Regions from separate parts of the Pseudarthrobacter kochi genome, predicted to be linked through region 2. Evidence: predicted binding sites of a transcription regulator. Region 2 holds the regulator's gene; each other region holds the start of a gene.
The links. Region 2 encodes LexA, which represses DNA repair genes until DNA is damaged. Its sites were predicted from a motif close to TCGAACANNTGTTCGA; they were not measured.
Positions count from the first base shown of each region.

Region 1: ACZY0Y_RS03480 (shikimate dehydrogenase) is a predicted target of LexA. The motif match lies at 1,412-1,427, and genes of this name have one in related genera.
Region 3: ACZY0Y_RS13240 (DUF6504 family protein) is a predicted target of LexA. The motif match lies at 1,585-1,600, and genes of this name have one in related genera.

Region 1 is NZ_JBVAYV010000004.1:63,443-67,351, forward strand. It holds gene ACZY0Y_RS03465 (MoaD/ThiS family protein) at 1-148, shown strand, start outside; gene ACZY0Y_RS03470 (hypothetical protein) at 394-630, opposite strand; partial or broken gene ACZY0Y_RS03475 (ATP-dependent DNA ligase) at 869-1,315, shown strand; gene ACZY0Y_RS03480 (shikimate dehydrogenase) at 1,529-2,410, shown strand; gene ACZY0Y_RS03485 (sugar phosphate isomerase/epimerase and 4-hydroxyphenylpyruvate domain-containing protein) at 2,410-3,909, shown strand, end outside.
Region 2 is NZ_JBVAYV010000003.1:52,036-55,944, reverse strand. It holds gene ACZY0Y_RS02420 (ATP-dependent DNA helicase) at 1-1,774, shown strand, start outside; gene lexA (transcriptional repressor LexA) at 1,843-2,592, opposite strand; gene ACZY0Y_RS02410 (LysM peptidoglycan-binding domain-containing protein) at 2,952-3,461, shown strand; gene ACZY0Y_RS02405 (histidinol-phosphate transaminase) at 3,540-3,909, shown strand, end outside.
Region 3 is NZ_JBVAYV010000026.1:21,967-25,875, forward strand. It holds gene ACZY0Y_RS13220 (sensor histidine kinase) at 1-194, opposite strand, end outside; gene ACZY0Y_RS13225 (VOC family protein) at 349-771, opposite strand; gene ACZY0Y_RS13230 (chorismate mutase) at 786-1,112, shown strand; gene ACZY0Y_RS13235 (hypothetical protein) at 1,117-1,503, opposite strand; gene ACZY0Y_RS13240 (DUF6504 family protein) at 1,661-1,993, shown strand; gene ACZY0Y_RS13245 (DNA polymerase III subunit alpha) at 1,990-3,909, shown strand, end outside.

The sequences.
Region 1 (3,909 bases), on a different contig from region 2:
GCGGCGGTTGCGGGATGAGACCGGGGCGGTCCGACGCTACGTGAACATATACGTCAACGGGAATGAAATCCGCCGCTTGCAGGGCCTGGCCACGGAGGTGTCCCCGGGGCAGGAGGTCCTGATCATCCAGTCCGTGGCCGGCGGCTAGGCTTTGCCTGCCGGCACTCCCCAACGTCCAGCAAGGCTCCTGCCAAGACGGGAAAACGGCCCGATCACGGCGGAACTGCTGGCCCCCTCGGGCCGGGCGCGCGTGGCGGGGATACGCACGTGCGCGCCCGGACCCAGGATGAGCCGCCTGGCGCCGCCCCTGACCGCGGCCAGTCCATACTGACTACGCCCGCGGCCCCGCTCGAACGCTGCGGTGGGGACGGTGCGCCCCGCCCGAACACCGCCTCAGGCGACCCGCCAAAGGCTGCATTCGTCCGCGTTGATGGCTTTCCGGGTGCCGGACTGCCGGTCCATGATCCACACCACGCCGATTCCCGGCGCGGTTTCCTGGACGCTGCCGCGGCGGATCACAACGTCGTCGTAGTTGGGGCCGACCTTCAGGCGCGCCTCGATCTCGTCGCCGCGGTGCAGCTGTTCCAGGGCGCGGACGCGGGTTACATGGGCTTTGGCTTCCTTCAACATGGCGGGGCCTCCCGGACTGGAGAATGGTGCCTGCTCTTGCCGGCACTTCCAGTGTCGTGTGCGAATGTTGCCGCCGCGTTTCGGCGCGGTAAGAGGCGGGTAAGCGTTCCGCGCCGGCGCCGTTACCGGCGTCGGCACCCCGCCGGGCCGGCCGGCCAGTTGTCGAGGAAAACCGTCCCCGGCCGTCCCTGCCTGCGTCCACTGGCGGGCAGCGGATGGCGGGACCAGAATGGGGCCCATGCAACTGCCGCTGATGCCCCCGATCGCGCCGATGCTGGCGAAGGCCGTGAGTTCCCTGCCTCCTGGCCCGGTGATGTTCGAGCCGAAGTGGGACGGGTTCCGTTCCATTATTTTCCGCGACGGCGGGGACGTGGAGATCGGCAGCCGTAACGGCAAGCCCCTGACCCGCTACTTCCCCGAACTCGTCGAGGCGCTAAAGGCAAACCTGCCGCCGCGCTGCGTGCTCGACGGCGAGATCATCCTCGTTGGCGCCGCCGGGGACCGGCTCGACTTCGAGGCGCTGCAGCAACGGATCCATCCCGCCGCAAGCCGGGTCCGGCTGCTGGCCCAAGAAACCCCGGCGAGTTTTGTCGCGTTTGACCTGCTGGCCCTCGACAACGAGGACCTCACCGGGCGGCCCTTTGCCGAGCGGCGCGCGGCGCTGGAACGCGTGCTCGCCGGGAGTTGGTCCCGCTGCTCCAGGCAGCGGCGGCAGAGCTGTCCGCGCGGCTGCCCCAGTGATGAGCCGGACGGCCTAGGGCCGTCACACTCTGTTCGCTAGTAGAACAATCGTGCAACATGTGAACAACTGCGGTAATGTAATCCCCATCACCCGGCCGGCGGCCGGCGCCCCGTGCGCCCCCGCCCGCCGAGTGCCGTTGTCAAAGGAGCTATAGGGATGAGCAGTCGAGCAGAGTCCTATCTTGTGGGACTGATAGGCGATGGCGTGATGCCCTCCCTTACGCCCCTGATGCACGAACGCGAAGGCGACGTGCAGGGCCTGCGGTACCTCTACCGCCCCATCGACCTCACCGAGCCGGGACTCCCCGGCCAGAGCGTCGGCGAGCTCCTGACCGGCGCCTACCGCCTGGGTTTTAATGGCCTGAACATCACCCACCCGTGCAAGCAGCTGGTCCTGGAACACCTTGACGAGGTCACTCCGGACGCCCGCCGCCTCGGCGCGGTCAACACGGTGACCATCCGGGACGGCCGCTTCATTGGCCACAACACCGACTTCTCCGGGTTCGCGGCCGCCCTGGCCACGGGCCTGCCGGGTGCCAAGCTGAACCGCGTGGTGCAGCTGGGTGCCGGCGGTGCAGGCTCCGCGGTCGCCTACGCCCTGCTCACCGCCGGGGTCCGCGAACTGGACCTGGTGGACACCGATCCTGCCCGCTGCGCGGCGCGCGCCGCCGAACTGGCCGGCTTCTTCCCGGACCAGCTGGTCACCGCCCGGACGACGGCGGAGCTGCCGCAGCTGATGCCGCTGGCCGACGGCCTGGTGCACTGCACCCCGGTGGGCATGGCCGCCCACCCCGGCGTCCCGCTGGACATGTCCCTGGTGGAATCGCGGCACTGGGTCGCGGACATTGTGTACCGCCCGATCGAGACCCGACTGATCCGCGAGGCCCGGGCGAAGGGCTGCGACGTGCTCGACGGCGGTCGGATGGCCGTGGGGCAGGCCGCCGACGCCTTCCGGATCTTCACCGGCCTCGAGGCCGACGCCGACCGGATGCGCGCGCACTTCCTGGCACTCGTCGCCGCCGAAGAGGTGGCCGCCTGATGCGCACCGGAATCGCCACCGTCTGCCTCTCCGGCACGCTGCGGGAAAAAATGCAGGCCTGCGCCAGCGCGGGTTTCGACGGGATGGAGATTTTCGAACAGGACCTCGTCACGTCCCCGCTGAGCCCCGAGGACGTCCGCAAGATGGCCGCCGACCTGGGACTGGGCCTGGATCTCTACCAGCCGTTCCGCGACTTCGACAGTGTGCCCGGGGACGTGCTCGCCGCCAACCTGCGCCGGGCGGAGGCCAAGTTCCGGCTCATGTCCCGCCTCGGCATGGACACCATCCTGGTCTGCTCCAACGTTGCCACCGCCAGCATTGACGACGACGGACTCCGGGCCGAACAGCTCGCCGCGCTCGCCCAGGACCACGGGGTTAAGGTGGCCGACGAGGCACTGGCCTGGGGAAAATACGTCAACGACTACGAGCACGCCCACCGGCTCGTGGAAACGGTGGACCACCCCAACCTCGGCACCTGCCTGGACTCCTTCCACATCCTCTCCCGCGACTGGGACACCGCCCCGATCGAGGCCTTCAACCCGGAGAAGATCTTCTTCGTCCAGGTGGCCGATGCGCCCAAGCTGTCCATGGACGTGCTGTCCTGGAGCCGGCACTACCGCGTCTTCCCGGGCGAAGGGCAGTTCGACCTCGCCAAATTCCTCGGCCACGTGGTCCGGGCCGGCTACACCGGCCCGGTGTCCCTGGGGGTCTTCAACGACGTCTTCCGCCAGTCCGACGTCGAACGCACCGCCGTGGATGCGATTCGGTCGCTGATCTGGCTCGAGGAGCAGGCCGCCAAATGGCTGGACGCGGCTCCAGCCGCCGAAAACGGCGCCGCCGGCGCCGGTACCCGCACGGCCGGCCGCCGCCGTTACCCGATGGAACTGGCCACGCTCCCGCAGGTGGCCGAGCCGGCCGGCTTCAACTTCGCCGAGGTCAGGGCCGCGGACACCGCAGGACTGGAAACCCTGCTGGGCCAGCTGGGGTTCGCGTTCAACGGGCGCCACCGGACCAAGAGTGTGCAATTGTGGACCATGGGCCACGCCCGCGTGATCATCAACGAAGACTCCTCCCAGGAATCCCGCGACTCCCAGGCCGCCATGGCACCTGCAATTTCCGCCCTGGGCTTCGACGTCGGTTCCCCCGTGATCGCCGCGGCCCGGGCCCAGCAGCTCAAGGCCCCTGCCGTGCCGCGCAAGAGCCAGGCCGACGAGGAAATCTTCCAGGGCTTCGCCGCCCCGGACTCCACCGAGATCTTCCTGTGCCAGGGCAGCCCCGACGGAACTGCCGTGTGGACCCGCGAATTCGGCGAGGGAATGGCAGCCCCGGCTCCCGGCCCGGCAGCCGGGCAGAGCGCCGCAATTGACCACGTCAACCTGGCCCAGCCCTGGCAGCACTTCGACGAAGCCGTCCTCTTCTACACCAGCGCCCTGGCCCTGGAACCCCAGCCGTACGCGGAAGTGTACGACCGCGATGCCGACGGCGAGTTCCTGCACTTG
Region 2 (3,909 bases):
CGACCTGCCCCGGCTGCTGAAGACCATCACCCCGGCGCTCGAACGGCCCGTTAAGATCGCCCTCGTCAAGGGCCGTTCCAACTACGTGTGCCGCCACAAACTCGACGGCGGTTTCCCCTCGGAAGAACCCTCGGAAGGGCAGCTGTTCTCGCTCGGCGAGGATACCTCCGTGCCGCATTTCGCCGCGGCGATGGGCGGACCCTCGTCCCAGCTCGGCAAGGAAGTCGTCCGGCTGCGCGAATGGGCCGAGGACACCGTGACGGGGGACCGCGACGAACTCCTGCCCGGGGTGACAGACCGCGCCTGGCGGCAGGTCTCGGTCACCTCGATGGAGTGCCTTGGCGCGCAGAAATGCCCGCTCGCTGCCGAATGCTTCAGCGAACTGGCCCGCCGGAACGCCGCGGACGCCGACGTCGTGGTCACCAACCACGCCATGCTGGCCGTCAGCGCCTTCGAGGGCCTTGCCGTGCTGCCCGAATACGACGTTGTGGTGGTCGATGAAGCCCACGAACTCCAGGACCGGGTGACCGGTGCCGTCTCCGGCCAGCTCTCCGTCGCGATGGTGCACGCCGCCGCGTCCGGGGCACGGAAGCACACCGGCATCACCGTTGATGCCCTGAACAACGCCGCGTCCAACCTCGAACTCGCCATCGAAGGGGTCCCCAGCGGACTCATGCCCAACGGCCTCAACAGCGAACAGCTGGACTGCGTGGACCAGTTGCGGGACGCCTGCCGCGCGGCGCTCTCCGACTCCAAAGGGGACAGCGCCAACACGGCCGACGGCGGCCGGCAGCTCGCGCGGTCCCGCCTCATGGTGATCCTGGAGCTGTGCGAACGGCTGCTGGCGGCGCGGGAAAACCGCGAAGTGGTCTGGTTTTCCAGGAACAGCACCTTCGACCCACAGCAGGGCTACTCCCAGCCCGACGAGTCCGCGCCCGCCCTGATCAACGTCGCCCCCCTCAGCGTCGCGGGACGGCTCCGTGAGGGCCTGTTCGCGGACCACACCGTCATCCTGACCTCGGCCACCCTGGCGATCGGGTCAGCCTTCGAACCTGCTGCCGGCGGTCTCGGCCTGGTCGGACCCGGCGCCCCCAGCTGGACCGGGGTCGACGTCGGCTCGCCTTTCGAATACCCGAAACAGGGCATCCTCTACGTTGCGAAGCACCTGCCCAAACCCGGCCGCGGCACCTCTCCGGAAGCCCTCGACGAGCTCGAGAAGCTGATCCGGGCCTCCGGCGGCGGGGCCCTGTGCCTGTTCTCCTCCCGGCGCGCGGCGGAGGACGCCGCTGAGGCCATGCGGCCGCGACTGGACATGAGCATCCTGTGCCAGGGGGATTCGACCATGACGGCGCTCGTGAAGCAGTTCGCCGACGAACCGGACACCTGCCTCTTTGGCACCATGTCCCTATGGCAGGGTGTCGACGTGCCCGGGGCCTCCTGCCGCCTCGTCGTGATCGACCGGATTCCGTTCCCGCGGCCCGATGATCCCCTGATGACGGCGCGGTCCCGCGCGGTGGCCCAGGCCGGGGGTAACGGCTTTATGAGCGTTTCCGCGACCCACGCCGCCATCCGCCTGGCCCAGGGCGCCGGCCGGCTGATCCGCACAACGACGGACAGGGGAGTGGTGGCCGTGCTGGACTCCCGGCTGTCCACCGAACGCTACGGCGGATTCCTCCGCGCTGCCCTGCCGCCCTTCTGGCCCACCACCGACCCCGCCATCGCCCTCGCGGCCCTGGAACGGCTCGCGAAAGAATCCGGCCAGCCAGCCAGCTGACTACGGACGGGGGCGGGGCCGGGACGCGCGGGCCGCTGCTAGTGCTGCGGTGCTGGTGCCGACCGGTCCTAGAGGGAGCGAAGCACCGAGACGACTTTGCCCATGATCACGGCGTGATCGCCGAGGATGGGCTCGTACTGGGTGTTCTGCGGCAGCAGCCAGGTGTGGCCGTCGCGCTGGCGGAACGTCTTGACTGTTGCCTCGTCGTCCAGCAATGCGGCGACAATGTCGCCGTTGACGGCGTCGCCCTGCTGGCGCACAACCACCCAGTCGCCGTCGCAGATGGCCGCATCGATCATGGAATCTCCCGCGACCTTGAGCATAAAGAGTTCCCCGTGGCCCACCAGCTGGCGGGGCAGGGGCATGACGTCCTCCACGACCTGGTCGGCCAGGATCGGTCCGCCGGCGGCGATGCGGCCCACCAGCGGCACCATGGCGGTGTCGGTGGCGCTGGCCAGCTCGGACACGGACAATCCGCCCACTGTGCGCAGCCCGCCGGACTTCGCGGCCCCGGAAATCTTTGGGGTTCCCTCATCGAGGGTCAACGGCATCAGCACTTCCATGGCCCGGGGGCGTTTGGGATCGCGCCGCAGGTAGCCAAGTTTTTCCAGCTGTGAGAGCTGGTGGGTGACGCTGGACAGGCTGGCCAGTCCCACGGTGTCGCCGATCTCGCGCATGGACGGCGGATAGCCGTTGTCGGTGACCGAGCGCTGGATGGTTTCCAGGATCTTCTTTTGCCGGACGGTGAGGCTCTTGGGGGGCCGGGCTGCCTGCGGGGTTCGCTGGGTGGCCCTGCCGCCAGTGGCTTGTGCTGCCATGTTCGCCAACGCCTTTCCGTTCCGCCCGGCCGCCGTGGCTGCGGATGCCGGGAACTTCCGGCCTGAAATGTCAGACCCTGCTGATCAACTGCAGAAGTGGTTGTTCTTTGACTCAAACGTAGGCCAGCCACACCGCTTTTTCAAACATTTGTTCTAGCGAGTCTCGACAATGTTCGTCAATAAGTGCTAAAACAGAACAAGCAAGGTTCGAATATGTGTTCTAGTCATTCTCTGTTTGAGGCTGGGGCACTGCTCGGGCACAGCGCGACGTTCGGTTCTTTGTTCGAAGGTTAGACCGGTTGGCGGCAAGCAGGTGGAGTACGCCGGGCGGCACAGTATGGTCCAGGAGGGCTCAGTTCATGTCAGCATCAAGCGCGTTTCACGACACTTTCGGCCGCGACGCATTCGGCAACTACGGCCGGCCCGACGGCGGTGCATCCGTCGGCGGGTATGCGCCGGCCAACCAGGACAGCTCCATCAGCCGGGACAGCTCCATCAGCCGGGACAGTTCCATTCGCCGGCACAATCCCGCAGCGCCCGCACTGCGGGTGCGGCAGGCGCCGCTCAAGCTCACCCGGCGGGGACGCTTCGTCTTCATCGGCGTGCCGCTGATCCTGCTGGCCGCCCTCATCCTGTCCTTCAGCGGCTTCCTTAACGCGCCCGCCAAAGCGGCGGAATCCGCCTCCGAGCTGTCACTGACCCCCACGGTCACCGTGACAGTGCAGCCGGGCGAGTCACTCTGGGCCATCGCCGAAGCCGTGGCGCCGGAGCGCGATCCCCGCGATGTCGTGACCGATATCATCCAGCTGAACAACCTCGACGCCGCCCGCGTCGTGCCGGGCCAGGCCCTCTTCATCCCGTCCAAGTAGCGCGTTCGACCCCGTCAGCCGGGCCCTGCGGGGCGTCACAGTTTCGGGGCCCGCGGCGATCTCACTTAAACTAGTGAGGTGACTGACCAGTTAGAGCGCCTGAACCGACTTCCCCTCCGGACCAATCTGCGCGGCCTGACGCCCTACGGCGCGCCGCAGCTGGAGGTCCCCATCCTGCTCAACGTCAACGAGAACACCCATGGTGTCCCGGCCGATGTTCGGGCTGCCATCTCCGAGGCCGTCACGATCGCCGCCGCAGGCCTGAACCGGTATCCGGACCGCGAATTCACCGAGCTGCGCGAAGCCCTGGCGGAGTACCTGGGTCACGGACTGGGCGCCGACAACATCTGGGCCGCGAACGGCTCCAACGAGGTACTCCAGCAGATCCTCCAGGCCTTCGGCGGCCCGGGCCGCACCGCCCTTGGGTTCCCTCCCACCTACTCCATGT
Region 3 (3,909 bases), on a different contig from region 2:
ACCAGGGCGAGGAAGACAACCCCGAGGGCAGCGGCCGGCAGAATCTCGGCCACAGCGACGCCCGTGATGAGCGCCAACAGCAGGGCGCTGTTCTGGTCGAAATGGCGCTGCTCCAGGACAAGGAGTGTCCCCAGGAGCAACATGGCCGTTGCCGGTGCCGCGAGGAGCCGCAGATACGTGATGGTCGTGAACATGCCGTCACCCTAAGCGGGCCCCTGCGGCATTCCGGGCCATTTCGCGTGAGTTCAGACTGGAGGATGAAGAAGTTCGGCCGCACGGATGACAGGCCGGCCGCAGGGCTGGCTCAGCAGGATAGGAAAGAGACCGCCGGCGCTCGCGGTGGTCAGGTCAGAGCGTTACTTTCCCGCCGCCGTCGACCGCCCAGCTGGGATTGAAGGCAACCTCCCAGCGGTAGCCGTCGGGGTCGGCGAAGTACCCGGTATAGCCGCCCCAGGGCTGGGTCTTCGGCGCCGCGGTGATGGCCGCTCCGGTCGACTCGGCTTCCGCCATCACCCAGTCGGCTTCCGCGGCGCTGGCCAGGTTGTGGCTCAGCGTGATGCACGGAATGCCGGGAGGGGGATCGGTGGCGGCTTCGGCCTGCATCTGCCCGGCGTCCCCGAGGGAAAGGATGAGGCCGTGATTGGCCTGGATGAAGAGGACCTCCCCCCGGACTTCCCGGTGGACGGGCCAGCCCAGGCCATCTGCATAGAAACTGCGGGAGGCGTCGACGCTGCGGACACCGAGTGAAATTAAATCGACTCGTGGCTGCATCTTTCGATACTGTCATGGACATGTCCACAAATCACCAAGACGATAAAGCTGCCAAGGCCGACCGGGAACAGCTCGCCGCCGTGCGCGTGGCTGTTGACGAGGTGGACGAACAGATCGTGTCGCTGATCGGCCGCCGCGAACGCCTGATCCGGATCGCCGGGACCCTCAAGGCGGACAGCGCCGAGGTGCGGGCCCCCGGGCGTGTGGAACGGGTTATCGAACACGTCCGCGCCACTGCGGAACAGAAAGACATTGACGTTGACCTCGTGGAGAAGACCTACCGGGCAATGATCGACGCCTTCATCACACTCGAGCTGGAAGTCTACAAAGCCAGCTCCTAGTGGCCTAGAGGGCTTCCTCCACCGGGACGTTCGTCTGGTAGTCGCGGCCGTCGCAGTCGCTGAAGGCCGTCATGAGGTGGCCCTTGGCCAGGCCCATGACCGTGCTGAGCGGAAAGTGCCCGGTAATGGTGTTTCCGGAGTGCTCCACGCCCTTGAGGTCAAAGTTCTCCTCCGTGCCGTCGTGGCTGAAGCAGTAGAAGGACACTGCTTCCCCGTTCATGAACTCGATGCCCATTCGTCGCTGGTGTGAATGGTCCGGCGTTGCTGCCACAAGCCCCACCACGTAGGCGCCCTGACCCGGGATGTTTCCGTCTATATCGAACTTCGCCACCAGGGACGTGTCCTCGGCGGCGATGCTTACGTGCTTCAGGAGTGCGTTATGGGAGCTCATGGCTCAATCCTGCTACCTGTGCCTGCGTGCGTCCACCCCTGATCTAGGTTTTGCCGCGGCGCCGTCGTAGACTGGAGTTGTTCGAAGATATGTTCGAATAGCTACTGCCAGTTTTGGTACAGTTGGTTCTTAGAAACGGTGTGGTCCGGGAGGCGCGGTGGGCATGTTCAGCGAGTCGGTGGACGTCGTCTGCACACCCTCCGGCCAGCCCTTGAAGCTTGACTGGGCCGGCCGCCACTACACTGTGTGCGCGGAACCGGTCCGCTGGTACGAGCGGCGCCAATGGTGGGCGGAGGAACAGCGGGCACCCCTGGGGAGCGGCCCGGGACTCGTGGACCACGAGATCTGGCGGGTGCAGGTGCGCCCAGCAGATTCCCCTGAACCTGACAGCCTCACCCTCGACCTCACCCGGCATGTGGGCAGCGGACGCTGGCGCCTGCTGCGGATCCATGACGCCCTGCTCCCGGTCCGGAAGTCCGAACCGGCATGAGCTTCACGCATCTCCATGTCTCCACCGCCTTCAGTGCCCACTACGGGGTCTCCTGGCCGGATGAGCTGGCCGCCGCCGCGGCCGCGGACGGGGCGGCGGCGCTCGCCTGCACGGACCGCGACGGCCTCTACGGGACGGTCAAGCACTTGAAAGCCTGCATGGCCGCCGGGCTGGACCCGATCGTTGGGGTGGACCTTGCGGTCTTCGACGACGACGGCGACCTCCGCACCCAGGTGGGCGGGCGCGTCGTCGTCCTGGCCCACGGGCACAACGACGGCGCCGGCTACCGGGCGCTGTGCCGGCTGATCTCCGATGCGCATGCCCGCACCACGGGCAAGGCCGGGGGAGCGGTGCCCGTGGCCGTGACGCGCGCCGAACTGGCCTCCCGCACCCTGCACCCCGAAACCCTCAAGCCGGTGCTGACCGTGCTGATCGGTCCGGACTCCGACGTCGGACGTGCCATGGGCGGGAGGCGCTACCTGCGCCCCCGCACCCTGTTCAAACGGTGGCTCGATGCCATGCCGCCCGGAACGATCGCCGCGGAGGTGGTCAGCCAGCTCAGCCCGCCGGGGGAACCGCTCAGCACCGCCCACGCGGTGCGGATGCTCAAGCTTGCCGCGGAACAAGGGGTTCCCGCCGTCCTGACCAATGCCGTGCGGTATGTCGCCGAGGACGGGGCGGCCACCGCGGACGTACTGGATTCCGCCCGCACCCTGAAATCGCTCCCCGAACTCTCCGCCGCCCCGCTGCTCCAGCCCAACGGGCAGGGCTGGATGAAATCCGCGGCTCAGATGCTCCAGCTGGGCAAGGAGATCATGCACGCCGCCGGGTACGGCGCCGCGGACCTCAAGAGCCTGATGGCGCAGACCGGGGCGCTCGCGGACCGCTGCCGGATGGACCCCGTGACGGACATGGGATGGAAACAGCCAGTGGTCCCGGAAGCCTCCGTGATCGGCATCGCCGGGGACCCCCTCGTGGAGCTCACCCAGCGCTGCGAAGCGGGCATCAGCAGGAGGTTCCCGGGCATCACCGGCAAACCCGCCGGGGAGCTGCGCTCGCGGCTGGAGCACGAGCTGAGGATCATCGACTCCCTGGGCTTCGCCGCGTACTTCCTGACCGTGGCCGAGGTGTCCCGGATGATCCTGGACATGGGGGTCCGGGCCGCGGCCCGCGGTTCGGGGGCCTCCAGCCTGGTCAACTACCTGATCGGTGTCAGCCAGGTGAACCCGCTGCAGCACGACCTCATCTTCGAGCGCTTCCTGTCCCGGGACCGCGCCACCCTGCCGGACATCGACATCGACGTCGAAAGCGCCGAACGGCACAACGTGTACCGGAAGATCTTTGAGCGCTTCGGCTCCGAGCGCGTCACGCTGATGAGCATGCAAAACGGCTACCGCGCCCGCGGGGCCGTGCGCGACGCCGGACTGGCGCTGGGCATGGAGGGGGGCGAGATCGGGGACATCGCCAAGCAGCTGTGGCGGTTCTCGGCCCGGAACTTCCGCGAAGCCCTCGAGGAGAAGCCCGAGCTGAAGGAATTCGCCGGCCGGGTGGGGCAGCGCGACTTCGGCGGCAACCAGCAGCTGGATCTGCTGGTGGACCTCACCGAACGGCTGGACCGGCTGCCGCGCCACATCTCCATGCACCCCTGCGGGGTCATCCTGGGCGACGCCACCCTGCTGGACCGCACCCCCGTGCAGCCCAGCGGCCTGGGCTTGCCGATGAGCCAGTTCGACAAGCACGACATGGACCCGATGGGCATGCTCAAACTCGATGTCCTCGGCGTCCGGATGCAAAGCGCCATGGCCTTCGCCGTCCGCGAGGTGATCCGCCTGCATCCCACCAAAGCCGAGGTGGTGGCCGCTGGAGCCCACCTGGCGGGGCCGGACGGGACGGGGCCGGACTACATCGCCGAGGAC